DNA from 2 places in the Caballeronia sp. RCC_10 genome. Region 2 is predicted to be linked to the other one. Evidence: riboswitches for the same ligand, from Rfam matches in the RefSeq annotation. Region 2 holds a riboswitch; the other holds the start of a gene.

Region 1 (11,850 bases), on a different contig from region 2:
CAGCCGAGCGCGCACGCCCGCCAGTCGAAGGGCAGCGCGGCGGCCTGAAACGCGCGCTCGCACGCATCGCCGATGGTTTGCCACGCCCGCTCGACACCGAGCCCCAGACCCGACGGGCCGCCGCTCGCGCGGGCCAGTTCGACGCCGTTCGCATCGGCGAGAATCACGCGCGTGCCGCTTCCGCCGCCGTCGATGCCGAGCAGAAAGCCGTTGAAATTCGAAGTCGTGAATGTGTTCATGGCCGCAAGGATAACGGTGCAAACGCGGCACGCCAATTAGCCGAATGGCAGAGGGTGGACGACGACGGCGTTCCGCTATGCTGGCGCATTCGAAATCGAGGATTCCCAATGACCGACACCGAACCGATCCGCTGCGCCTGGGCCACGACGCCGGCGATGGCGCACTACCACGACACCGAATGGGGCGTCCCGTCGCGCGACGACCGTCACCTCTTCGAAATGCTCGTGCTGGAGGGCGCGCAGGCCGGGCTTTCCTGGTCGACCATTCTCAACAAACGGGACGGCTACCGCACGCTTTTCGCGGGCTTCGACATCGAAAAGGTCGCGCACTTCACCGAGTCTGATGTCGAGCGGATCGTCGGCGACGCGCGGATCGTTCGCAATCGCGCGAAGATCCAGTCCGCCGTTCTCAATGCGCGCGCCGTGCAGCGCATTCAGGCCGACCACGGATCGTTTGCGGCGTTCGTCTGGTCGTTCGTCAACGGCCAAACGATCGACACCCCGCGCGATGCGAACAATCCGACGCCGGCATCCACGCCCCAGTCCGACGCCCTGAGCCGCGCGCTCAAGGCATACGGCTGCAAGTTCGTCGGCACCACCATTTGCTATGCCTTCATGCAGGCGACCGGCATGGTCAACGACCACGCCGCCAACTGCGTATCCCGCGCCACTCCCAAGACGAAACGCAAAGCGGCAGCGAAGGCGGGACTTTAAGCAGCCTCCGATGCCACAGATTTTTGCTTTTTGGCAACATGCAAGCCGCGTAACCGTGCTGATGCGGGAAAGTCCCGATACCAGGGAATTTATTGCAGTGAAGCACGGCGCAAGCCGCGTGCGATCAAGCGGTCTGCCTTCTTCTGCGGCGCTGCACGATCGTGCGTGCCGTGTAAAAATGGCGTCCTCGCGTGCGCTGCCGCACCTTTTTACCGAGCCGAACCGTTATAACTGACGGTGTGCGGATCGTTCACTGAGTGGAGAGATCCGCCGCGAGTACAGGACGCTGCCAGTCGTCAGTGTCCATAGGCCGGGAAAACCATCGTGCTCGAAGCAGTAGCCGGACGGCGAATTACGCCGCCGAACACCGCAAGTGCAGGTTGCTCGTAACTCAACGCATGGCCGCTGCGCAGGGGCGCAGGGGAGAAAGATCATGAGAAGCTTGAACTTCCTGACGCATCAGGAGATCTTCAACAACGCGGTAGCGCATCTTTTCGCGCAGGGGCAGGCCGCTTTGCTGCCCCACGGCGGCGGCGCTTACCGCGGATACTGCGGCGGCTGCCCGGTCGGCACCTACATCAAGCCGCGCGACTACGTCACGGCAATGGAAGGCGTTCCCATCCGCTACCTCGCCAAGCCGCCCGAAGCGGTGCCGGCCTACATGGACGTCGGCATCGTGGCGCTCAAGCGTGCGCTGCTGCGCGCGCGCATCAACGTCTTCGATCCCAATACCGTCGAACTTCTTTCCTGCCTGCAGAACGTGCACGACGTGTTCGGCAAATGGGAATGGCGCGAGCGCCTCGCGTCGATCGCGCGGCAATTCGGTCTGTCGGCCGAGCTTCTGAAAACCGCTGCCTAAGCGTACGGGTGCCGTATGTTGAGCCCAATCAGAATGCTGAGCCCGCAAGACATCTACGAACGCGTCGCCGCGCATTTGCTCGCGCAGCGGGCGGTATCGGAAGATGACAACGGCTCTTGCCGCCTGCGCAGCCCGCAAGGTCACAAGTGCGCGATCGGCTCGCTCGTCCGCGACGAAGTCTACGAGGCCGGCCTCGAAGGCGTCGGCATCTCGTACTATCGGCACGCGCAGGACGGCAAGCTGCTGCGCGCGCTGTATGCATCGAATGTGAATGCGTACGATCCCAACGTCATCGATCTGCTGATCGAACTGGAGCAGATTCACGACGACGCGAGCGTCGAAGAATGGCCGCATCTGCTCGCCACGCTGCGCAAGCGGCACGCGTTCGTCTAACGCGCTGAATCAAGCGCAAGACGCCGCAAAAACGAAACGGCGGTGCGCCCTCTCGGGTCGCACCGCCGTTTTGCCTTCCGGGGCCAGGCTACTCGCTCCGGCCCAGGCGATGACGCTTTAGTGCATCTTCTTCGGCAGCATCTGGCTACGCAGACGCTTGCGCAGACGCGAAACAGCTGCAGCCTTCTTGCGCTTGCGCGCGGTGGTCGGCTTTTCGTAGGACTGGCGCTCACGCAGTTCTGCGATCAGGCCGTTCTTTTCGATCGTGCGGCGGAAGCGACGAATCGCGACATCGAACGGCTCGTTTTCTTTGAGGACGATAGTGGTCATGTAAATCCTGTTTGCTAAACGTATTTTCAAGTGCGCAACGGAAATCCGCCGCGCGCCGGCACTCCGATCGTCCGCCGGACATGACGCACCTTGAAGGCGCGACGGGCGGACACGAGCAAAGCGGCCACGGAGGCCGGAAAAGAGAGAGTTGAGATTCGACCGCGAGAGCGGCATGCGTGTTCGCGAGAGACACCTGAACGCGCAATTCTGAGCCATTCGCCGCCAGCTTTTGACGTTGTCATATTTAGCGGCGAAGGCAAGAAACCGGGCACATTTCTCGATTCGGGCGCGATGTTACCAGAACATCGCGCCCCTGCCAACTCTTCGAGACACGCCAAGCCTTTGATGCAACAGATTTATTTCTGCCAGGCGCTGGCTTCGTCGAGGATTTTCAGGTCTTCGGCGGAAAGCTGGAGTTGCGTCGCGGCGGCAAGGCTTTCGAGTTGCTTCACCGATGTCGCGCTGGCGATCGGCGCGGTCACGCTCGGCCGCGCGATGATCCACGCCAGCGCGACGGTCGCGGGCGTCGTGCTGTTGCGCGTAGCCACTTCGACGAGCGCATCGACGATATTCAGCCCGCGATCGTTCAGATACTTCTCGACGCGCGAGCCGCGCGCCGCCTGCGTCGTGTCGTCTTTCGAGCGGTACTTGCCCGACAGAAAGCCGCTCGCCAGGCTGAAATAAGTGACGACCGCAATCTTGTGCTTCTCCACGACGGGCTCGAGATCGGTCTCATAGCCTTCGCGGTCATAGAGGTTGTACTCCGGCTGAAGAACCTGATACGCCGGCAATCCCGATTCCTTTGAGACCCGCAATGCTTCTTCCAGCCGCTCGCCCTTGTAGTTCGACGCGCCGATCACGCGCACCTTCCCCGCCGCGATGAGCTTCTGATATGCGTCGAGCGTCTCGTCGAGCGGCGTCTTGTCGTCGTCGAGATGGGAGAAGTAGACGTCGATGTAATCGGTTTTCAGGCGGCGCAGCGAATCGTCGACTGCAGCCGCGATGTTAGCCGCCGATAGCCCCGCGCGCGTACTGAGCATGCCGACCTTGGTCGCGAGCACGATCTTGTGACGCTTGCCGCTTTCCTTGAACCACTTGCCGATGATCGCTTCGGACTCGCCGCCCTGATGCCCGTCCACCCAGGCGGAGTACACATCTGCCGTGTCGACGAAGTTGAGGCCGTGATCGACGAAGGCGTCGAGGATGGAGAACGACGTGCGCTCGTCGGCCGTCCAGCCGAACACGTTGCCGCCGAACACGAGCGGCGCGATTTTAAGATCTGATGTGCCGATAGTGCTTTTTTGCATGGTCCTAGGTCCATTCGAGGGTGCAACTTGTAGCATACGCCGAGCCGGCACTATCGCCTTGAGCCCCTTGCGCGCCGCGCCGCATCATCGCCGGACATATTCGTCACATTCAAGTTCCGCGTGCGTCTGGCTCCGCTACATTCAAAGGAAATCAGTCAGCCCAGGATAAAGTTTCTCCGCGCGCTGCCGAAAACTTAGGAACCGGCAAACGCACGCTGGAACAGGCGAGCAACGCCCCTCGAACGAACCTAAAGTTTCGGGGCCGACCGCCGAAAACCAGGAAAGGCGGTCAGTGCTCCTCTAAAGCGCGACGCTTTGTCCGAACCGGCGCCAATCGGCGCACTAATTGAACAAGGTAAATCATGCTGAATATCAATACAAATATCCTGTCGATGGCCACTCAAAAGAACTTGAGCGGCTCGCAAAGCGTACTTTCGTCGGCCATTAACCGACTCTCTTCGGGTAAGCGCATCAATAGCGCAGCAGACGACGCTGCCGGCCTGGCTATCTCGACGTCGATGAAGTCGTACACCAACGCTTTGAACCAGAGCGTTTCGAACGCGAACAACGCTGTCTCGATGCTGCAGACCGCATCGAGCGGCCTGTCCTCGATCACAGATAACCTCCAACGCATTCGCCAACTCGCGGTGCAGGCGTCCGACGGTTCCTTGAGCACCAACGACCGCGCCAAGATCGATGCTGAAGTACAACAGCGGATCGGAGAAATTACGCGCGTCGGAACCGATACGACGTTCAACGGCGTCAAGGTTCTCGACGGGACGGCAGGTGCGGCCGTCGATTTCCAGGTCGGTGCAACGGCAGGCCAGAAGCTCACGCTCGACCTCAGCAATGACTATTCGACAGTCCTGACAGCGGGCACGGACACGGTTGCAGGCGCGAACGCAACCGCTGCACAAGCCTTGATGACCAAGGTCGACACCACCCTGGACAGCATCAACACGCAACAAGCCACGTTCGGCGCCCAGTTGAACCGCTTCCAATCGGCCATTTCGGACCTCCAATCGCAATCGACCAACCTGAGCGCCGCTTCCGCGCAGATCACCGACGCAGACTTCGCCCAGGAAACGGCGAACCTGTCGAAGGGTCAGGTTCTGCAGCAAGCAGGCATTTCAGTGCTCGCACAAGCGAACTCGATGCCGCAGCAGGTTCTGAAGCTTCTCGGCTAACTGTTTTAGGGCACTGCGCAGCTTTCAGAATCAAGCGCGTAACGCCGTTGAATCAGCGGCAGGCGGGTAAGCGCATCATGGGAGACTAGTCTCCCATGATGCGTCTCTGGATTTTTCCGTCACCTGACGCTTAACACGCGGTTGTCGCGTTGGAAAGTCCACAGACGAACATCCTCATGACGACATCTTCGAGCACCTCCGTAAGCAGCACCCTTTCGCAGGCGGCGCAGTCCATCATTAGCGGGGTGACGAATTCGACGACCGATACGTCGACGGTCGTGGCGGCGCTCGTCTCAGCGAAAACAGCCGCACAGTCCTCGACGCTTGCTTATCGCCAGAGCCTCGACAATACAAAGCTGTCCGCGATCGGACAGCTCAAATCGTCGCTGTCCGCACTTCAGACCGCACTGGCGGGTCTTGCGGATGCATCAGCTATCTCCACATTGACCGCAAGATCGAATGGCAACGGCGTGACTGCCACCGCGACAACCGGAACGGTCCCCGGCAGCTACGCACTTGACATCACGAACGTCGCGACTGCGCAGAAGATCGTGTTGCAGACTGGCATCGGCGCGAGCGCGTCGGTCGGCACCGGTGATCTGTCGATCGCAGTCGGAGGCAGCGCGGCAATGACGATCGCGGTCGGATCCGGAAACAACACCCTCGCCGGTATCGCTTCGGCGATCAACTCTGCAAAGGACAACCCCGGCGTGACGGCGACGGTTATTGCTGGCGTAGACGGCTCGCACCTCGTCCTCAGTTCCAATTCGACGGGCGCTGCCAATACGCTCAGCGTGACGACCAATTCTACGGACGGGCTCGGCGCACTCGCCTTCGACGGGTCGATCCCCAACACCAACTACACGCAACAATCCGCGGCTCAGGACGCCAAGCTCAAGATCGATGGAATGGCCGTCACAAGTCCGAGCAATACTATCGCGGACGCTATCAACGGCGTAACGCTCTCCCTTTCTGCGGCGGCGAGCAACACGAGTCAGACACTGTCCGTGGCCGTCGACGACGACGCCGCGACAAAAGCCATCAATGGTTTTGTCGCGGCCTATAACGCCTTCGTCAGCACCGCCAGTTCGCTGTCGAGTTTCGACTCGACAGCGAGCGCCGGCAGCCAGGGAGGCCCGCTTCTCGGCGACCCAATGCTGGATTCGATCAAGAGCGCGCTGGCAACGACGCTTGCAAAGGGCGTACCGAGCGGCAGCACGACGCTTTCTCTCAACGCGATTGGCATCGATCTGCAGACGGACGGCACCCTGAAGCTGGACAGCGATAAGCTTTCGAGCGCGTTAAGTTCGAATCGTAGCGCGGTTACCGCATTGTTCAACTCGACGGATGGCGTGGGCGCCACCCTGAACACTACCGCGACGAGTTTTCTGCAAACCGGCGGCGTTCTTGACACGCGAGCCACTGAGCTGACCAAGGACTTGGCCGACATCACCAAGCAAAGCACGGCATTGCAGGCGTATGCGGACAAGCTTACGGACCAGTACAACACGCAGTTCACCGCGCTCAACAAGCTAATGGCACAGATGCAAAGCAACTCGCAATACCTGACCCAGTTGTTCGGCGGCGAGAAGACCGCGGGTGCACTTGCCACCAACAAGTGAACTGCAGAGCGTATCGACCTATGACTGACATAAACCAGGACGAAGTGGCCTTCCGCGTGTGGGAACTGTCTCAAGCGATCGAAGTTGCTGCGGTGGAGGGCAACTGGGCCCTGGCGGCCAGCCTCGCGGAGACGCGCTCGCCGCTATTGATGACGTTCGCGCCCGAGCAATCTGCCGAAGCGCTCGCGGCGATCCGCAAGATCCACTCGAGCATCGCTGCGGTGACGCAGGCGGCCGGAATCGCGCGCGACGCGCTCGTCGCAAGCCATCGCCAGTCGATGGAACGAGCCAACGCGGCGAGCCGTTATCAAAAGGCCGCGCGCCTCTAAAGTTTCCCCGCTCAACGCCGTTAAACAAACAACAACAAGAACAACGCGCCGATGTCCGACGCGCTGCATGAACATCAATGCCCGCCTCGCGCGGGCATTTTTCTTTGGCCGGGCGTCAGCGTCCGAGCTTTAGCGTCCGAGCGTCAGCGTCAGATAGGCGGCATACAGCACGCCATTGCCCAGCAGCGCCCAGAGCGCAACGCCATTGCCGCGCGCATGAAAGCGCAGCCACGCCGCCGCCGCGAGCGTGATCAGCACGCCTGTCAACACTTCGACTCGCGGCTCCCACGGCGTCAGCATGATGCCGATACCCGGCAGCAACGTCCCCTGAAACACCATCGCGCCGGTGATGTTGCCGAACGCGAGCGTGTCCTTCCCGCGTCGCGCCCACAGAATGCTGTTCACCTTTTCGGGCAACTCCGTCGCGATCGGAATGATGATGAGCGACAGCAGCAGCGCCGATATCCCCAGCGCCTGCGACACGCCCTCGACGCCGTGAATGAAGCCCTTCGCGCCGCCGACGAGCAGCACGATGCCGGCGAGAAACTGCAGCATGATCGAGCCGATGTTCGTCTTGAGGCCCAGTCGCGAGATGAAGAGCGTCTCGGGCGCTTCGGTGCCGTGCCCGCTCTCGACGAGATTGGCAGATGCCCGGAACGTCGCGATCACGTAGATGATGTACAGCACGACGAGTCCGCCCGCGAACAGCGCGCGCACTTGCCACGCATGATGCGGCACGAACATCGCGCCTGCCGCGATCAAGAACGCCACGAGAAAGAAATTGAGGTCACGCGTGAAGCCGCTGCGCTCCGGCATGATGACCCCGCGCAAGCCGCGCGACTTCAGGATGGCGAGGGTCATCAGGCAGGTGGAGAGCGTCGCGAGCATCAGCGGCGCACCGAGGATCGCGCCGACGCCGATCTCTTCATTGACCGTGCGGCTGGCGGTGCCGCCGAGAAGCGCGATGATCGGCACGGTCGTCTCCGGCAATGCGGTGCCGACCGCCGCGAACAGCGATCCGGTGACGCCTTCGGAAATGCCGAGCCGCTCGCCGAGATGTTCGAGCGCGTTGGTGAAAAGCTCCGATGCGATCAGGATGATCGCGAGCATGAACGCGAGTTCGATGAAGAGCATCGTCATGCGGCACCCCGCATCGAACGATAAACAGCGAACGCCGCGCCAACGCGAATGGCAGCGCGAGAGGGAGACGAATATTGTGATTGTGGGGACACGACGATGATTCCACGGCCGGACGTCAGCGAACCATGATGCGCCACGCCCGTCCGACCAGGAACGACATAGCGCATCAATGGTCTCGCCAAACCGGACCGGTCGAACGCGCCACGGCAGCAGAGCCGAGGATGTTGACGCGTTCTCCTTCGAAGGACGAAGGAAGGCTACTCCCCAAAGACGGGGGCAGTGTAGCGTGATGCACACCGTTCGGCAAGCCGACCCGCTTCACGCGAGGCATACCGGTATGCGCAATGCTTCGTTGTAGCCGGTCGCGCCGTTGGATAAGCTGTCGCGCGGGCGCGCCGCTTGCACGCGTCGACGGCCCGGCATGATCCGAGCAACAAGAAAACCGATGTGTGACCGAGAGTCACGGGAGAATCCATGCCCCTCAACCGCTTCAAAGTCCGCTCCACCGCCGCGTTCGCCGCCGTCCTCATGGCCGCGCCGATGCTCGCGATGTCGAAGCCGCTCACCGTCTGCACGGAATCGAGCCCCGATGGCTTCGATGTCGTCCAGTTCAATTCGCTCGTGACGACGAACGCATCGGCGGACGTCATCTTCAATACGCTGGTCTCGTACGACGAGGCCGCGAAGAAAGTCGCGCCATCGCTTGCGCAGAAGTGGGACGTATCGAGCGACGGCCTCACGTACACGTTCCATCTGCGGCCGAACGTCCACTTCCAGACGACCGACTACTTCAAGCCGACGCGCCCGCTCAACGCGGATGACGTCGTCTTCACGTTCGAGCGCATGCTGTCGGACAGCAACCCGTGGCACAAGGTGGCGGGCGCAAGCGGCTTTCCGCACGCGCAGTCGATGGGCCTCGTGAAGCTCATCAAGGCCGTGACCAAGGTGGACGATCAGACCGTGAAGTTCGAGCTGAACGAGCCGAATGCGACCTTCGTGCCGATCCTCACGATGGGCTTCGCTTCGATCTATTCGGCCGAGTACGCCGGCCAGTTGCTGAAGGCGGACAAGCAGCTGGACATCAACAGCAAGCCCATCGGCACCGGCCCGTTCGTGCTCAAGAGCTATACGAAGGACGCGGTGATCCGCTACGACGTGAACCCTTCGTACTGGGGACCGAAGCCGAAGGTCGATCGGCTGATCTATGCAATCACGCCCGATGCCTCGGTGCGTGCGCAGAAGATCAAGGCGGGCGAATGCCAGATCGCGCTATCGCCGAAGCCGCAGGACGTGCTCGATGCGAAGAAGGACAAGGCGCTCAAGGTCAGCGAGACGCCCGCGTTCATGACCGCTTTCGTCGCGTTGAACACGCAGAAGAAGCCGCTCGACAACCCGAAGGTGCGTCAGGCGCTGAACATGGCGTTCGATCGCACGACGTACATGAAGACCGTGTTCGACAACACCGCATCGCCGGCGGTGAATCCGTATCCGCCGAATACGTGGAGCTATGACAAGAGCGTGCAGGCGTATCCGTACTCGGCGGATCGCGCGAAGAAGCTGCTCGCCGATGCGGGCTTGCCGAACGGCTTCGAGACGACGATCTGGGTGCGTCCGAATGGCAGCGTGCTGAATCCGAATCCGAAGGCGGGCGCGGAGTTGCTGCAGGCAGACCTCGCGAAGATCGGCGTGAAGGCGCAGGTGAAGGTGATCGAGTGGGGAGAGCTGATCAAGGAAGCGAAGCAGGGCCAGCACGACATGCTCTTCATGGGCTGGGCCGGCGACAACGGCGATCCGGATAACTACCTGTCGCCGCTCTTCAGTTGCAATGCGGTGAAGTCGGGCATCAACTTCGCGCGCTTCTGCGATGCCCAACTCGACAAGCTGATCGCGGACGGCAAGGCGACGCCCGATGTCGCGAAACGCACGAAGTCGTATATCGACGCGCAGAAGATCATCCACGATCAGGCGTTGTGGATTCCGCTCGTTTATCCGACGGCGGCGGCGCTTACCCGCGCGAATGTCAGCGGGTATAACGTGAGCCCGTTCGGACGACAGAACTTCGGGGCAGTTGCCGTGCAGTAACCGGTCTCAGGCCGGCGCGAACCGCAGCACGCCATCCTCGCCGGCCTGACGCTTCAACGCGCCTTCGAGCCAGAGCAGATTCAGGTGCGCGAGCGCTTCACCGAGCGCGAACGTCATCTGGTGAATATCGAGCGGGCGCTTGAACATGACCGGCACGATGTCGGCGGCGCTGCAGGGTTTCGCGGCGCACGCCTCGCGCACTTCCGCCAGCCGCGCACGATGATGCTCCCTCAGTTGCCCGATGCGCGTCTGCACGCCGCGAAACGGTTTGCCGTGCGAGGGCAGCGCGAGGACATCGGCGGGCATGGATTCATAGCGTCCGAGCGACTCCAGATACAGTGCGAGCGGATTGCTTTCCGGCTCGATCGCGAACACGGACACGTTTGTCGAGATGCGCGGCAACACCATGTCGCCGGAAATGAGCAGCTTGTCTGACGCGCAATACAACGCGCTATGTTCGGGCGAATGACCATAGCCCGTCACCACTTCCCATTCACGCGCGCCAATGCGCAGGCGATCGCCATCGCGGATACGGCGAAACTCGCCCGGCATCGAAGGCACGAGCGTCGGGTAATAGCTGTCGCGCTTTCTCAACGCATCGAGCGATGCTTCATCGGTCAGGCCATGCGTCGCGAAATGCCGCGCCGCGCGTTCTCCGCCCGCGTTGGAGCCATCGCCCGCGGCCATCACGCGGCCCATCGCGTATTCGCCGAGTGACATCCACAGCCGCACGTTCCAGCGTTGCCTGTCGCCGCCATTGCAGACCCAGTCGGCGAGGCCGAGGTGATCGGGATGGCAATGCGTGACGATCACGCGCAACACGGGCAGGCCATCCAGCACGGTATCGAATACACGCTCCCAGTTCGCGCGGATGCCGTCGTTCGCAATGCCGCAATCCACCACCGTCCAGCCTTGCACGCCGTCGATCTCATCGCGCAGCAGCCACAGATTGATGTGATCGAGCGCGAACGGCAATGGCATGCGCAGCCAGTAGACGCCGGGGGCCACTTCCTTCACGCCGCCCGGCTCCGGCAATTCTTCGGCGAATACATAATCGAGCTGATGTTCGAGTGCGTTCATCGGTAATGCCTTTGGGGTTTGCGCCGCATTGCAATCCGGCGAAGTTGACGATAACGTAAACGTCATTCTATCGTCGGACGCCCGTTCGCGCGTCGCGCTTTCCAGATGACTCAGCCCACGCATTACACGATCACTGAACTGGCGCGCGAGTTCGACGTCACGCCGCGCGCCATTCGCTTCTACGAAGATCAGGGCCTGCTCGCGCCGCGACGCGAAGGCGCGAACTTCCTGCGCCGCGTGTATTCGCCGCGCGACCGCACGCGCCTCAAACTCACGCTGCGCGGCAAGCGGCTCGGCTTCACGCTGTCGGAGATTCGCACGCTGCTCGATCTCTACGATTCGCCGACCGGCACGACCGCGCAACTGCGCGCGTTCATCGACACCATCGCGGCGCATCGTGAAATGCTGCAGCGTCAGCTAGAAGACCTGAACACCACGCTCTCCGAACTCACCGCTTATGAAGAGCAAGGCCGCGCGCTGCTCGCGGCCGGCATCGACAAGCGGGCGCGGCGGTCGAAAGCCGCCTGATGCGAGCCGACATGAACCACTTTCCCAAGCTGCTCTCGTC
Region 2 (11,850 bases):
CGCACGTCGGTCCCATGACCATGTGCGTGAATTCGACGACGCGCACGCCGTCGAGCGGAAGTCTTGCATTCGAAGTCATGTGGAAAGCCTCAGGCGGTCAGCGCGGCGCTCGCCGCATGTTTCGCGAATGATTTGGGAAGACCGGCACGCCACAGCGCGCCGCGCAGGGTTTCGCCTTCGAGCCATTGCGCGACTTTCTCGCGCAGCGCAAGCAGGCCGCTTATGTCGATGCCGGTTTCGATGCCCATGTCGGCCAGCATGAAGGCAAGGTCCTCGCTCGATGCGTTGCCGCTCGCGCCCGGCGCGTGCGGGCATCCGCCGATGCCGGCGAGCGTCGCATCGAAGCGCGCGACGCCCGTTTCGAGCGCGGCGTACACGTTGGCGAGCGCAAGGCCGCGCGTGTCGTGAAAGTGGCCGCACCAGAAGCGTTCGCCGGCGAGGCGGCGTGCCTTCTCGAACAGCTCGCGAACGGCGCGCGGTCCCGCATAGCCGACGGTATCGGCGATGCTTACGCGATCCGCGCCCGCATCGAGCAAAGCCTGCATACAGCGCAGCACTTCGCTTTCGTCGACGCGTCCCTGGATCGTGCAGCCGAACGCCGTGCCGATGCCGCCTTCGATCAACGTCTTCGCGCCCGATGCATCGCGGGCGGCGCGGATGCGCGCCACCTCCGCGACCACTTCATCGGGCGTCTTGCGCAGATTCGCGAGGCTGTGCTCGCGGCTCGCCGAAAGCGGCACGAGCAGCAAATCGGCCTGCGTCTCGAACGCGCGTTCCGCGCCTCTCAGGTTCGGCACGAGCACGGAAACGAAGAGCCCGGGCAGTGTCTTCGCGAAAGCGACGAGTTCGGCGGTATCGGCAAGTTGGGGCAAGAGGCGCGCGGGCACGAACGAGCCGACCTCGATCTCGCGCTGCCCGGCCTGGTAGGCGTCGCGAATCCATTCGCGCTTGCGTTGCGTCGGCAGAATCCGCTGAATGCTTTGCAGGCCGTCGCGCAAGCCGACTTCGCGTATCGCCGCGTCAGTGGGGAACAAGGGCATGAGCCGTCTCCGTGATATCGCCGGTCATCGTGTCGCCGACGTTGTGCTAACTTTAGACCTTCCGCCGCGACGCAGAAGCGGTATGTTGGAAGCGTTGCGATTCCGAACCGGAATGTCTAAAAGGAAACGTCCGTGCGCGATATCGACCTGAAGACGCTGCGCCTCTTCGTCGCCGTATGCGATCACCGCAACATCGCGCGGGCGGCGGAGGAGCAGCACATCGAGCCCTCCGCGATCAGCAAGCGCATCGCGCAGCTCGAAGCGGACCTCGGCGTGCCGTTGCTGTCGCGCTCGCGGCGCGGCGTCGAGCCGACTGGCGCGGGCATCGCGCTGCTCGAACACGCGCGCAACGTCCTGTTCACGCTCGATCGCATCGGCAGCGACGTCGCGGCGTTCGGCAGCGGGCTGCGCGGGCGCGTGAGCATTTGTGCGTCGGCGTCGGCGATGGCGGAAGCGTTGCTCGACGATATCGCCGCGTTCATGCGCGAGCCGGCGAACGCGAACATTCGGGTCGATGTCGAGGAAAGGTTATCGACGGAGCTGGTGCGGCAACTCCGTGAGGGCGCGGCGAGCATCGGCGTCTGCTGGGACAACGTCGATCTCGAAGGCTTGCAGCACGCGCCTTATCGTCAGGACCGGCTGGCGCTGGCCGTGCATCCCGACCATCCGCTGGCGAACGAAACAAGCCTGAGCTTCGAAGACACGCTCGAGTACGAGCACGTCGGGCTGCTGCCGTCGACCGCCGTCCATACGATGTTGAGGCGATCCGCCGCGAGCGCCGGCAAGACGCTCTCGTATCGCGTGATCGTGTCCAGTTTCGATGCCGCGTTTCGCGTCGTGGCCGCGGGCCTCGGCATCAGCGTCGTGCCGGTGGAAGTGGCGGCGACGTATCAGTCGGTGTTCGGCGTCGCGGTCATTCCGCTCGTCGATGCCTGGGCGGAACGGCGCTTCGTGGTGTGCTTCAAGGGCTTCGACACGCTGCAGCCGGCGGCTCAAAGGATGGTCGAGCATCTGACGAGCCGGGCGCGGCAAGCGGCCTGAGCGCCGCCAGCCCGCGCACACTCAGTTCGACTCAGCTCGTATAACCGAGATGTTGCGCGAGAATCGCGCAGCCGACGCCGATCAGCACCACCCCGCCGACGATCTCCGCCCGCTTGCCGATGGTCGCGCCGACGAGCCGGCCGATCATCACGCCGACCGTCACCATCAGCATGGTCGCGAAACCGATGGTGGCGGCGGTCGAGAAGATATCCACGTCGATGAAAGCGAGGCCCGCGCCGACCGCCATCGCATCGATGCTGGTGGCAAAACCGGTGACCGCCAGCACCCAGAATGAATGCGAGTTGGGCTTGTCGTCCGCGTGTTCGGCGCTGCCGCAACCTTCGCGGATCATGCGCGCACCGAGCAGAAATAGCAGACCGAACGCGATCCAGTGATCCCACGCGGTGACGTACTGCGCCGCCGTCCGGCCGATCGCCCAGCCGACGAGCGGCGTGATGGCTTCGATGACGCCGAAGATGAGGCCCGTCCGGAGGGCTTCGGTGACGCGTGGCTTGCGCAGGCTCGCACCCTTGCCGACGGCGGCCGCGAAGGCGTCGGTTGACATGGCGAAGGCGAGGAAGATCGTGGAGGCGAGGTTCATCGAGTAGGGCTCTGGCCGGGCGAAGAAACACGACGCAACGCGCCGCCCGGCCTGAGGGCGCGTTCCGTCGATGGTCTTGCCAACCTTTGATGGCTGCGCATGCCACGGTCCCTGTGCGCGGACCGAGTGTGTTGACATGCGCGCTTTCCGTGGGACGGAAAGCCGGCTACTCCCCAGCGAGAAGCGAGAGCTTAACACGGCCGATAGGCTAGGAGCCGCCATCGGATAGCGTCGACAGCACCCTAGCGACGATGCGATCGCACCGCGCCCCGCCGAACTCGAACACGTCGCGCTCGGCGAGATCGAAGGCCTGCGCAAGCGATTCGCGCAACAGGCTGCGCGCCCGAAAATGCCGGCTGCGCACCGTCGCTTCCGGAATGTGCAGACATTGCGCGGTCTCCTCGACGCTCATCTCTTCGATGGAGCGCAGCACGAACACGACGCGAAACAGGTCCGGCAATTCATCGAGCTTGCGTTCGAGCAGCGCGCGCACTTGCGCACGCGCGAGCGCCTGGTCGGGCGCATCGTCGTGCGAGCGGGTCGTATCGGCCGGTTCGATGGCGGCGGGCGCATCCACGATCGGAATCACGTTCTGACGACGCGCCGAGCGCCGCAATCGCGCGAAGCATTCGTTGAGCACGAGCCGCGACAGCCACGTGAGCAATTGCGAATCACCGCGAAACTGGTGCATCGACCGGAACGCGTGCAAGTACGCATCCTGCAGCGCGTCCTCCGCTTCGGCCTCGTTGCGCAAGGTGGCGCGCGCCAGCCGATACAGCCGGCGGTTATGCCGCCGCATCATCGCTTCGAACGCGGCGCGGTCGCCCGCAACGATGCGGCGCGCGATGGCGAGTTCGTCGTTAATGGTGTCGGTAGCGGAAATCATCGTCGTCATCGCCGTACGTTGAGCACCGCGTGCATCGCCGGATGCAGCGTGCACGAATACGCGTAACGTCCGGCATCGCGCGCCACGTAACTCCACGATGCGTTCGCCGCGATGCCGTGCGAATCGAACGCTTTGGCATCGGCGGTCGCGGTATGCGGGAACAGGTCCTTGTTGATCCACATGACGCGATCGCCGCGAGCGACCGTCAACGCGGGCGGACTAAAGCGCATGCCTTCGATGACGACGACATGCGTCGCCGCAATCGCATCGACGGGCAACGCGAGCGCACTCATCAGCCAGATCAGCAAGCGCATGTCATGCACCGTTTCTGGCGAGGTCCGCCTGCACATGCCGCGCGTGTTCGAGATGCGCGACGAATGCCGGCCGCACTTTCACCAGCAGCGCCTTTAGTTCCGCGTTCTTCGCGCTGGGAATGAGCGTCTTGTCGAGTGCATCGAGCACGCTTTGATGATAGGCGACCTCGTGATCGATATACGCCTTGTCGAAGCTGCCGCCCGATAACTGCTTCAACTTGGCGATGTTCGCGTCGCCGCCTTGCTTGAGGCTCTGGCTCGCCGGGCTGTCTTCAGGCGTGACGTCGAGCTTCTTCACCAGGTCGGTCGCAGCCTTGTTGACGCCGCTGTGATCCGTGACCATCTGCTGCGCAAACGCTTTCACGTCCTTCGATTTCGTTTTGTCGCCAGCGAGCTTGCCCGCGTCGATATCGACCTGATTGGCGGTCACGACGATCGCGGCGATTTGCCGATCGGTCGGCCCAGCCCCTTGCGCACGGGACGCGATGCTCGTCAGCGCGAGCGCCGCCGCGAGCGCGAAATGAATGCGTTTCATATGACATCTCCGCGTATGAAGTGGCAGACACGGCATTGGATGTCACGTCGAAGAAGCGCGTTCCCGCACCGCAGTCCAATCCCGGATTGCCCGCGCCGGCGGATCACGGTTACACTCGGACGCACACGAACCGGGCCTCGATCCAAGCGCATGCTCAACGATCTCTGGTACAAGAACGCGGTCATCTACTGCCTGTCCGTCGGCGCGTTCATGGATGCGAACGGCGACGGCATCGGCGATTTCCAGGGCTTGTTGCGGCGGCTGGACTATCTTCAGGGGCTCGGTATCACCACGATATGGCTGATGCCGTTTCAGCCATCGCCGGGTCGCGACAACGGCTACGACATCTCCGACTACTACAACGTCGATCCGCGCTACGGCACGCTCGGCGATTTCGTGGAATTCACTCACGCGTGCCGTCAGCGCGGCTTGCGCGTGCTGATCGATCTGGTCGTGAATCACACGTCGGATCAGCATCCGTGGTTCAAGGAAGCGAGGCGCGATCCGAATTCGAAGTATCGCGACTGGTACGTATGGTCGAAGAAGCGGCCGGCGGGCGCGGACGACGGCGTGGTGTTCCCCGGCGTGCAGAAGTCCACGTGGACCTACGACAAGCAAGCGGCCCTGTGGTACTTCCACCGCTTCTACGACTTCCAGCCCGACCTCAACACGGCCAATCCGCACGTGCAGGCCGAGTTGCTGAAGATCATGGGTTTCTGGATTCAGCTCGGCGTCTCGGGGTTTCGCATGGACGCGGTGCCGTTCGTCATCGCGACCAAGGGCGCGCAGGTGAAGAAACCGGCCCGGCAGTACGACATGCTGCGCATGTTTCGCGAGTTCCTGCAGTGGCGCGAAGGCGACGCGATCATTCTCGCGGAAGCCAACGTGCTGCCTCACACCGACATGCAGTACTTCGGCGATGCCGGCGAGCGGCTGCAGATGATGTTCAACTTCCAGGTCAACCAGAACACGTTCTATGCGCTCGCGAGCGCCGATACCACGCCGCTGAGAAAAGCGCTCGAAGCGACGAAATCGCGGGCGGCAACCGCGCAATGGGGCGTATTTTTGCGCAATCACGACGAACTCGATCTTGGCCGCTTGTCGCCGAAGGAACGCGAAGCCGTGTTCGCGGCGTTCGGTCCCGAGCCGTCCATGCAGCTGTACGAACGCGGCATCCGCCGGCGTCTTGCACCGATGCTCGATGGCGACCGTCACCGGCTCGAACTGGCGTACAGCCTCATGCTGACGCTGCCGGGGACGCCCGTCGTGCGTTACGGCGATGAAATCGGCATGGGCGACGATCTGCGTCTGCCCGAACGCGAAAGCCTGCGCACGCCGATGCAATGGTCGACCGAGCCGCATGCGGGCTTCACGAAACATGCGCGCCCGGTTAGCCCGGTGATCTCGGGCGGACCGTATGGATATGAGCGCGTGAACGTCGCGAGCCAGCGAAGAGATCCCGATTCGCTTCTGAACTGGATGGAGCGGATGATCCGCATGCGCAAGGAAGTGCCCGAGATAAGCTGGGGCGATTTCGCGATTCTTCGCACCTCGCGCGACGACGTGCTCGCGCTGCGCTACGACTGGCGCAACAACTCGGTCGTCTGTCTGCATAACTTCAGCGCCGCCGCGTGCACGGTGAAGTTCCGGGTCGGCGCGGCAGCGGGAGAAAGCGGCAAGCTCGTCAACCTGCTCTCCGGCGATCACAGCGAAGGCAACGCGAAAGGCCAGCACAGTGTCGTGCTGGAACCGTATGGGTATCGCTGGTATCGCGTGGGCGGGCTCGACTATCTGCTGAAGCGAAGCGAGGTTTGAGCCGGGTTGACTCCGCGTCAGCCCTTGACCAGCCCCCCGTCGACGACGAGGTTTTGCCCCGTCACCGCACGCGCCCACGGCGAGAGGAAGAACAACACGGCGTCGGCGAATTCGGCCGGCGTGGTGACGCGCCGCAGCGGCGTGAATCCCGCGACCATGTCGAAGACCGCCTCGGGCGTCGCGCTGCTCGCGTCGGTGGTGCGCAACAGGCCGCCCGACACCATGTTGACGGTGATGCCGTCCGGACCGAGATCGTTCGATGCGGTTCTCGTCAGCGCGAGCAAAGCCGCTTTCGCCGCTGTGTAATCGTGATACGGCACCACGGGATTCTGGAAGAGATTCGTGCCGACGTTCACGATGCGGCCAAAGCCAGCGGCGCGCATGTCGGGCAACGCGGCCTGGATTGTGTTGAGCGCGCCCTTGAGCGCGCCGTCGATCTGCTGCTGAAAGCGCGACCATTCGATGTCACCGATCTTCGGGCGCGCGTCGCCATCGAAACTGAAGTCGGCCAGTGCGTTGTTCACCACCGCATGCACGGGCCGGCCGGTTCGTGCGCGCGCCTCGTCGAAAAGGCGCGCGACGGATGCCGCATCGGTGACATCGCCCTTAAGCGCGACGACGCGCGGGCCGAGCCGCTCGGCGAGCGCCATCGCCCCGCTTTCGCTGCGGCGATAGTTCACGACGACGCCCGCGCCTTCGCGTGCGAGCGCCTCGACGATCGCGGCACCCAGACCGCGTGCGCCGCCGGTCACGAGTACGTTCTGTTCAGACAGCAGCATCGGCACCTCGAATTCGTTGTGAAATGGTCGAGGCATTATGCCGGATGCCCTCGCGATCCGAAGTCGCGGTCCGCTCGATCCGCATCGACCGTTACGCCGTCTTGACCGGATTCGCCGCAATGAAGTTCTTGAACGTGGCGTACGCCGGATTCTTCGTGACGCCATCGCCCTGGATCAGCCCGTAGCTCGGGTCGATGACCGCGTACATCATCACGCTTTCAAGGTTGTACTTGTCCTTGATTGCGTAGTACGACGCCATCGTTTCCTGCACATACGCCGATTGCGCCGTCGCCGAGTCCGCCGAACCGGACCAGCCCCATTCCGTCAGCCAGATCGGCACGTTGAACGAGTCCTTCAGCACTTGCAGCACGTTGATGCACGCGTTGTTGCGCCCGGCGCACTCGATCTTGCCCGAGCTGTGATACCAGTGATACGTCGTGTAGTCCCACTGAAGCGCAGCCGCGTCCGATACGCCCGTGGCCGTGCCGTTCGGCGAGATGCCGTTCCACAGCATTTGCAGCGCGCGATAGGCCATCGGGATGCCGACGTTCACGCCGCACTTGATGGTCGGATCGACCGCCTTCACGCCCGCGATCATGCCGCGGATCACGCCCCGGAACGACGGCCACTCAGCCGGGTTCCAGTCCGACGTCTGACTGCCGTCGCCGCCGAGTTGCAGGCCGACGGTATCCAGTTCGTTGCCGCATTCGATATGCGTGACGAGGCCCTTCAACGGTTGGGTGCAGCGCACCGCGAAGTCATAGCCGAGCGAATAGGCGGCGGCTTCGGTGCCCTTCGGGTCCCAGCCCGCCGAACGCGGATTGAGCACCGGCATGATGCCGACGCCGCTGCCCGCAAAGCATCCGCGCAGGGCCATCGCGAGCGTCATCGACATGCCCGCGTCGGCGGTGTCGCAGCGGTACATCGTTACGCCGAGGTCCTTCAGGATGGCGAGCTGCTGCTCGGCGGTCATCGTGTTGTAGATGCCCGACCCCCAGGCCATGTGGCCGTTGATGCCATAAAACAGCGACGTGTTCGACGGCTTCACCACGTTGCGCGGATCGATCGTGCCGATGTTCTTCCACGGCGAGCCGTTCTGATACCAGACGCCGCTCGAATTCTGCGCGTAGATGATGCCGTTGAAATACAGGATCAGCGCCTGCGCGACGCTCGAACCCGTCGACACGCCCGTGCCGTTCTTCATCACCCGGCCATTGAGGAGCGTCCACACCACACCGCTGCTGTCGGTGATGGAAGCCGCCGGCGGAGTCGTCGCGCCGGACAGAGAGACCGTGCTTGCCTTCGCGACGCTTTTCGCGACGCCCCCAGCGTCGCCTGCGGAGTCGGAGCCGCCGCCACATGCCGACAATGCCGCGCCACCGGCGCCGGCCATCAACACCGACAGGAATCTGCGGCGCGAGAACGGCGCATCGTTGGACGCAACCGGTAAGACTTCCTTGGTGCTTTCTTTTGCGTTTTTCATGACAGGTAAGGAGGACCGTTAAAGTTCAATGATCTGAACTATATTCAGTTCTTTTTTACCTGTCGTCGTTACACTTTTTTACGTATGAAAATAAGTCGAAACATATTTCGTTCGGGCGGCGCGCGAAAGAATCGCTTATTTATCGGTCGAAAGGGAAAACGTTTGCGATCGTGGGTAGCCAATCTGGTAAGTAATACTTGAGCGCGCCGAGGGGACGCACTCAAGTTTCGCAAACGTTTAAAAGTGAGTAACGAAATCCGAAATAAGTTACCGGGTACTTTTTACCTAACTAGCCGATTACATTTGGTCCGCTTCGGTCACCGCATCGGCGAATGCCTTGGGCGCTTCTTGCGGCAGGTTATGTCCGATGCCGCCCGACACGTTGCGATGCTTGTACTTGCCCGTGAACTTCTTCGCGTACGCGGAAGGATCGGGATGCGGTGCGCCATTGGCGTCGCCTTCCATCGTGATGGTCGGCACGCTGATCGTGGGGGCGCTCGCAAGACGCTGCTCGAGCGCGTCATATTGCGGCTCGCCCTGCACGAGACCGAGACGCCAGCGATAGTTGTGAATCACCACGGCGACATGATCGGGATTCTCGAACGATCGCGCCGAGCGGTCATAGGTCGCGTCATCGAAGTCCCACTTGGGCGACGCCAGTTGCCAGATCAGCTTGTTGAAGTCGCGACGGTTCGCCTCGTAGCCCTTCTGCCCGCGCTCGGTTGCAAAGTAGAACTGATACCACCACGCTAACTCGGCCTTCGGCGGCAGCGGCGTCTCATTCGCCTTCTGACTGCCGATCAGATAGCCGCTCACCGACACCATCGACTTCACGCGCTCCGGCCACAGCGCCGCGATGATGTTCGCGGTGCGCGCGCCCCAGTCGAACGCACCGAAGCTGGCCTGCGAAATCTTGAGCGCATCCATGAGCGCGATGATGTCCACCGCCACCACCGCCTGCTGGCCATTGCGCGGCGTGTCGGCGGACAGGAAGCGCGTCGAACCGTAGCCGCGCAGATACGGCATGATCACCCGATAACCCTGCGCCGTGAGCAGCGGTGCGACCTCGGCGAAGCTGTAGATGTCGTAAGGCCAGCCGTGCAGAAGCATCACGACGGGGCCATTCGCCGGCCCTGCTTCCGCATAACCGACGTTGAGCGCGCCTGCATCGATCTGGCGGATATCGGCGAAGCCCGCCGTCGATGATGCCCGCGCAGGCCTGGATGTCTGCGCGGACGCGAAGTCGCTCAGGCCGAGCTGCATCGCGCCGACGCTTGCGATGGTCGTGCCCAGCAAGCGGCGGCGCCGCGCGTTGATCTCGTCCGTCATGGTGTTTTTCTCCTTTCCGTTGATGTTTCTTGTCGAATGAGCGAGGCGGCGATAGTCACGCCGCCGATGCGCGCAACGCGGCCAACGTCGGCCCCATCGGACGCACACGCATGCGCGCGTCGAGATTGCGCCACGGCAGATCGGCCGGATCGGCGGCCATCGGACCCGGCGCTTTGGCGACGAGAATGCGCGCCGCTATCGGCTCGAAATCGGCGCGAAAATGCACCGAGCTCTTGTTCACCAGAACTTTCATGCGTTCCGGCTCGATGCCCGCTACGCGAAAGAGATTGCGATCGAACACCTGCATCTTGATGCTGCTCACCGCGATCCGCACGCCTTCGATGCGCAGACACGCGGTCGGCCCGAGTTCGCCGGTCATGCCGTTGAGCATCGGGCCATCGAAACGGAAACGGCCATCCGACAGATACTCGACTTCGAACTCGCCTTCAAGGGGTGAGTCGCCCGGCACGTTCGAGCCGCCGCCGAGCGCGAGCCTGATGCGCGCGCCCACGCCCGCCCGATGCGCGGTTTTTGCCGCGTGCTCGTCCCAGATGACGCCCACGGCGGCCTCTTGCGCGCCGTTGCGCAATAGCGCGCGGACCATGCCCATCGTGTTCGAATCGCCGCCCACGCCGGGGTTGTCCTGCGTATCGGCGATGATGACCGGGCCGGATGCATCGCGGCTCGCGTCGATGGCTTCGCGGGCGGCTTCATCGGGCGTGAGGAACGGCACGTCCCAGCGGGCTTCGTCATCGACGAGTTGCGTGAGGAGCGTATCGACGGCACGGTCCGCCGATGCCTGATCGAGCGCGTAGCCCCAGAACACCGGTCCGCATTCCTCGAAGTCCGATGCCGGAAATCCCGGCGCGAAGGATAACGAAATAACTTCCCGTTCCAGAGTTTCCAGCGTGCCATACATGCTACGCGCCGGCTCGACGAGCGTGCACATGCCATTCACCGGAATCAGGAACGGCACGCGGCGCATCGCGCGATGGAACGGCTTGCCGTGCTCGATGCGTTGCGCAAGCAACTGCCCGGCGCGCAGTCCGGTCTCGGCCATGTCGACATGCGGATACGTGCGATACGCGACGAGCGCATCGGCGAGTTCGAACATGCGCGACGTCACGTTGGCATGCAGATCGAGCGATACGACGAGCGGTATCGCCTCGCCGACGATGCGCCGCACGCGCGCCAGCAACTCGCCTTCGCCGTCATCGAGATGCTCCGTGACCATCGCGCCGTGCAGGTCGAGATAGATCGCATCGAAGCCGCCCTTCCTCACCTGGTCGACGATGACGCCCGCGATGCGCTCGTACGCATCCTCCGTCACGTGCGCCGATGCGCTCGCGCCCGCCCAGATGACCGGCAGCAGTTCGTGGCCGCGCGCTTCGGCCCATTGAATGAAGCCGCCGATCGGCACGTTCACGTCGCGCAGCTTCAGCACGTCCGCGCCGTGCGCCATCGGCGGGAAGCCTTCGCCCTGGATGAAGCTCTGGTAAGTGGCCTTCGTCGGCGCGAAGGTGTTCGTTTCGTGCTGGAATCCTGCGATCAGAATTTTCATGTTGGCGCTCCTTAGGAGATCGTCGTCGATGGGAAATCAGGCGGTGCGCGCTTTCGCGGCTGCAACCGTGCGCTTGTTCGTCAGGATCAGCACGCACGAAAGCGCCGCCATGCACGCCATCAGAAGCAGGCCGCCGCTCGTGCTGCCCGTCGCGGATTTCACCCAGCCGAGCGCCGCCGGACCCCAGAAGCCGCCCGACAGGCCGATCGTGTTGATGAGCGCAATGCCGCCCGCCGCAGCCGGGCCCGCAATGGTTTCCGACGGTATCGCCCAGAACACCGTGTAGGCCATCCACATGCAGGCGGTCGCCGCCGTGAGCAGCGCGAGCGTCGCGACGAGATGGCCGGATGCGTAGGGCGTAACAGCGAGCAGCGCCGCCGCGGCGAGCGCCGGCAATGCGCTGTGATAACGGCGCTCGCCCACTGCATCGGAACGGCGTCCAGCCGCGTACATGGCGATTGCGGCG

The links. Region 2 has a riboswitch for manganese ahead of mntP (manganese efflux pump MntP). Riboswitches for the same ligand answer to the same signal wherever they lie in the genome.
Region 1: it holds a riboswitch for manganese, as region 2 does, so the genes downstream of both, AB6804_RS08610 (sodium:calcium antiporter) here and mntP (manganese efflux pump MntP) in region 2, are expected to answer to the same signal.

What each region holds. Positions count from the first base shown of each region.
Region 1 is NZ_JBFUPT010000003.1:203,204-215,053, forward strand. Features, by position in the region: gene AB6804_RS08560 (BadF/BadG/BcrA/BcrD ATPase family protein) at 1-239, opposite strand, end outside; gene AB6804_RS08565 (DNA-3-methyladenine glycosylase I) at 348-953, shown strand; gene AB6804_RS08570 (hypothetical protein) at 964-1,188, shown strand; gene AB6804_RS08575 (hypothetical protein) at 1,387-1,812, shown strand; gene AB6804_RS08580 (hypothetical protein) at 1,846-2,205, shown strand; gene rpsU (30S ribosomal protein S21) at 2,323-2,535, opposite strand; gene AB6804_RS08590 (aldo/keto reductase) at 2,892-3,842, opposite strand; gene AB6804_RS08595 (flagellin domain-containing protein) at 4,205-5,029, shown strand; gene fliD (flagellar filament capping protein FliD) at 5,206-6,651, shown strand; gene AB6804_RS08605 (flagellar protein FliT) at 6,696-6,980, shown strand; gene AB6804_RS08610 (sodium:calcium antiporter) at 7,110-8,120, opposite strand; yybP-ykoY riboswitch at 8,227-8,398, opposite strand; gene AB6804_RS08615 (ABC transporter substrate-binding protein) at 8,595-10,202, shown strand; gene AB6804_RS08620 (MBL fold metallo-hydrolase) at 10,209-11,282, opposite strand; gene AB6804_RS08625 (MerR family DNA-binding transcriptional regulator) at 11,388-11,810, shown strand; gene aceK (bifunctional isocitrate dehydrogenase kinase/phosphatase) at 11,822-11,850, shown strand, end outside.
Region 2 is NZ_JBFUPT010000027.1:14,182-26,031, forward strand. Features, by position in the region: gene AB6804_RS27150 (CaiB/BaiF CoA transferase family protein) at 1-79, opposite strand, end outside; gene AB6804_RS27155 (hydroxymethylglutaryl-CoA lyase) at 90-1,040, opposite strand; gene AB6804_RS27160 (LysR family transcriptional regulator) at 1,173-2,081, shown strand; gene mntP (manganese efflux pump MntP) at 2,113-2,682, opposite strand; yybP-ykoY riboswitch at 2,693-2,869, opposite strand; gene AB6804_RS27170 (RNA polymerase sigma factor) at 2,891-3,577, opposite strand; gene AB6804_RS27175 (cupredoxin family copper-binding protein) at 3,574-3,882, opposite strand; gene AB6804_RS27180 (DUF4142 domain-containing protein) at 3,884-4,417, opposite strand; gene AB6804_RS27185 (alpha-amylase family protein) at 4,568-6,232, shown strand; gene AB6804_RS27190 (3-oxoacyl-ACP reductase) at 6,250-7,011, opposite strand; gene AB6804_RS27195 (glycosyl hydrolase) at 7,103-8,494, opposite strand; gene AB6804_RS27200 (alpha/beta fold hydrolase) at 8,792-9,823, opposite strand; gene AB6804_RS27205 (M81 family metallopeptidase) at 9,879-11,384, opposite strand; gene AB6804_RS27210 (MFS transporter) at 11,421-11,850, opposite strand, start outside.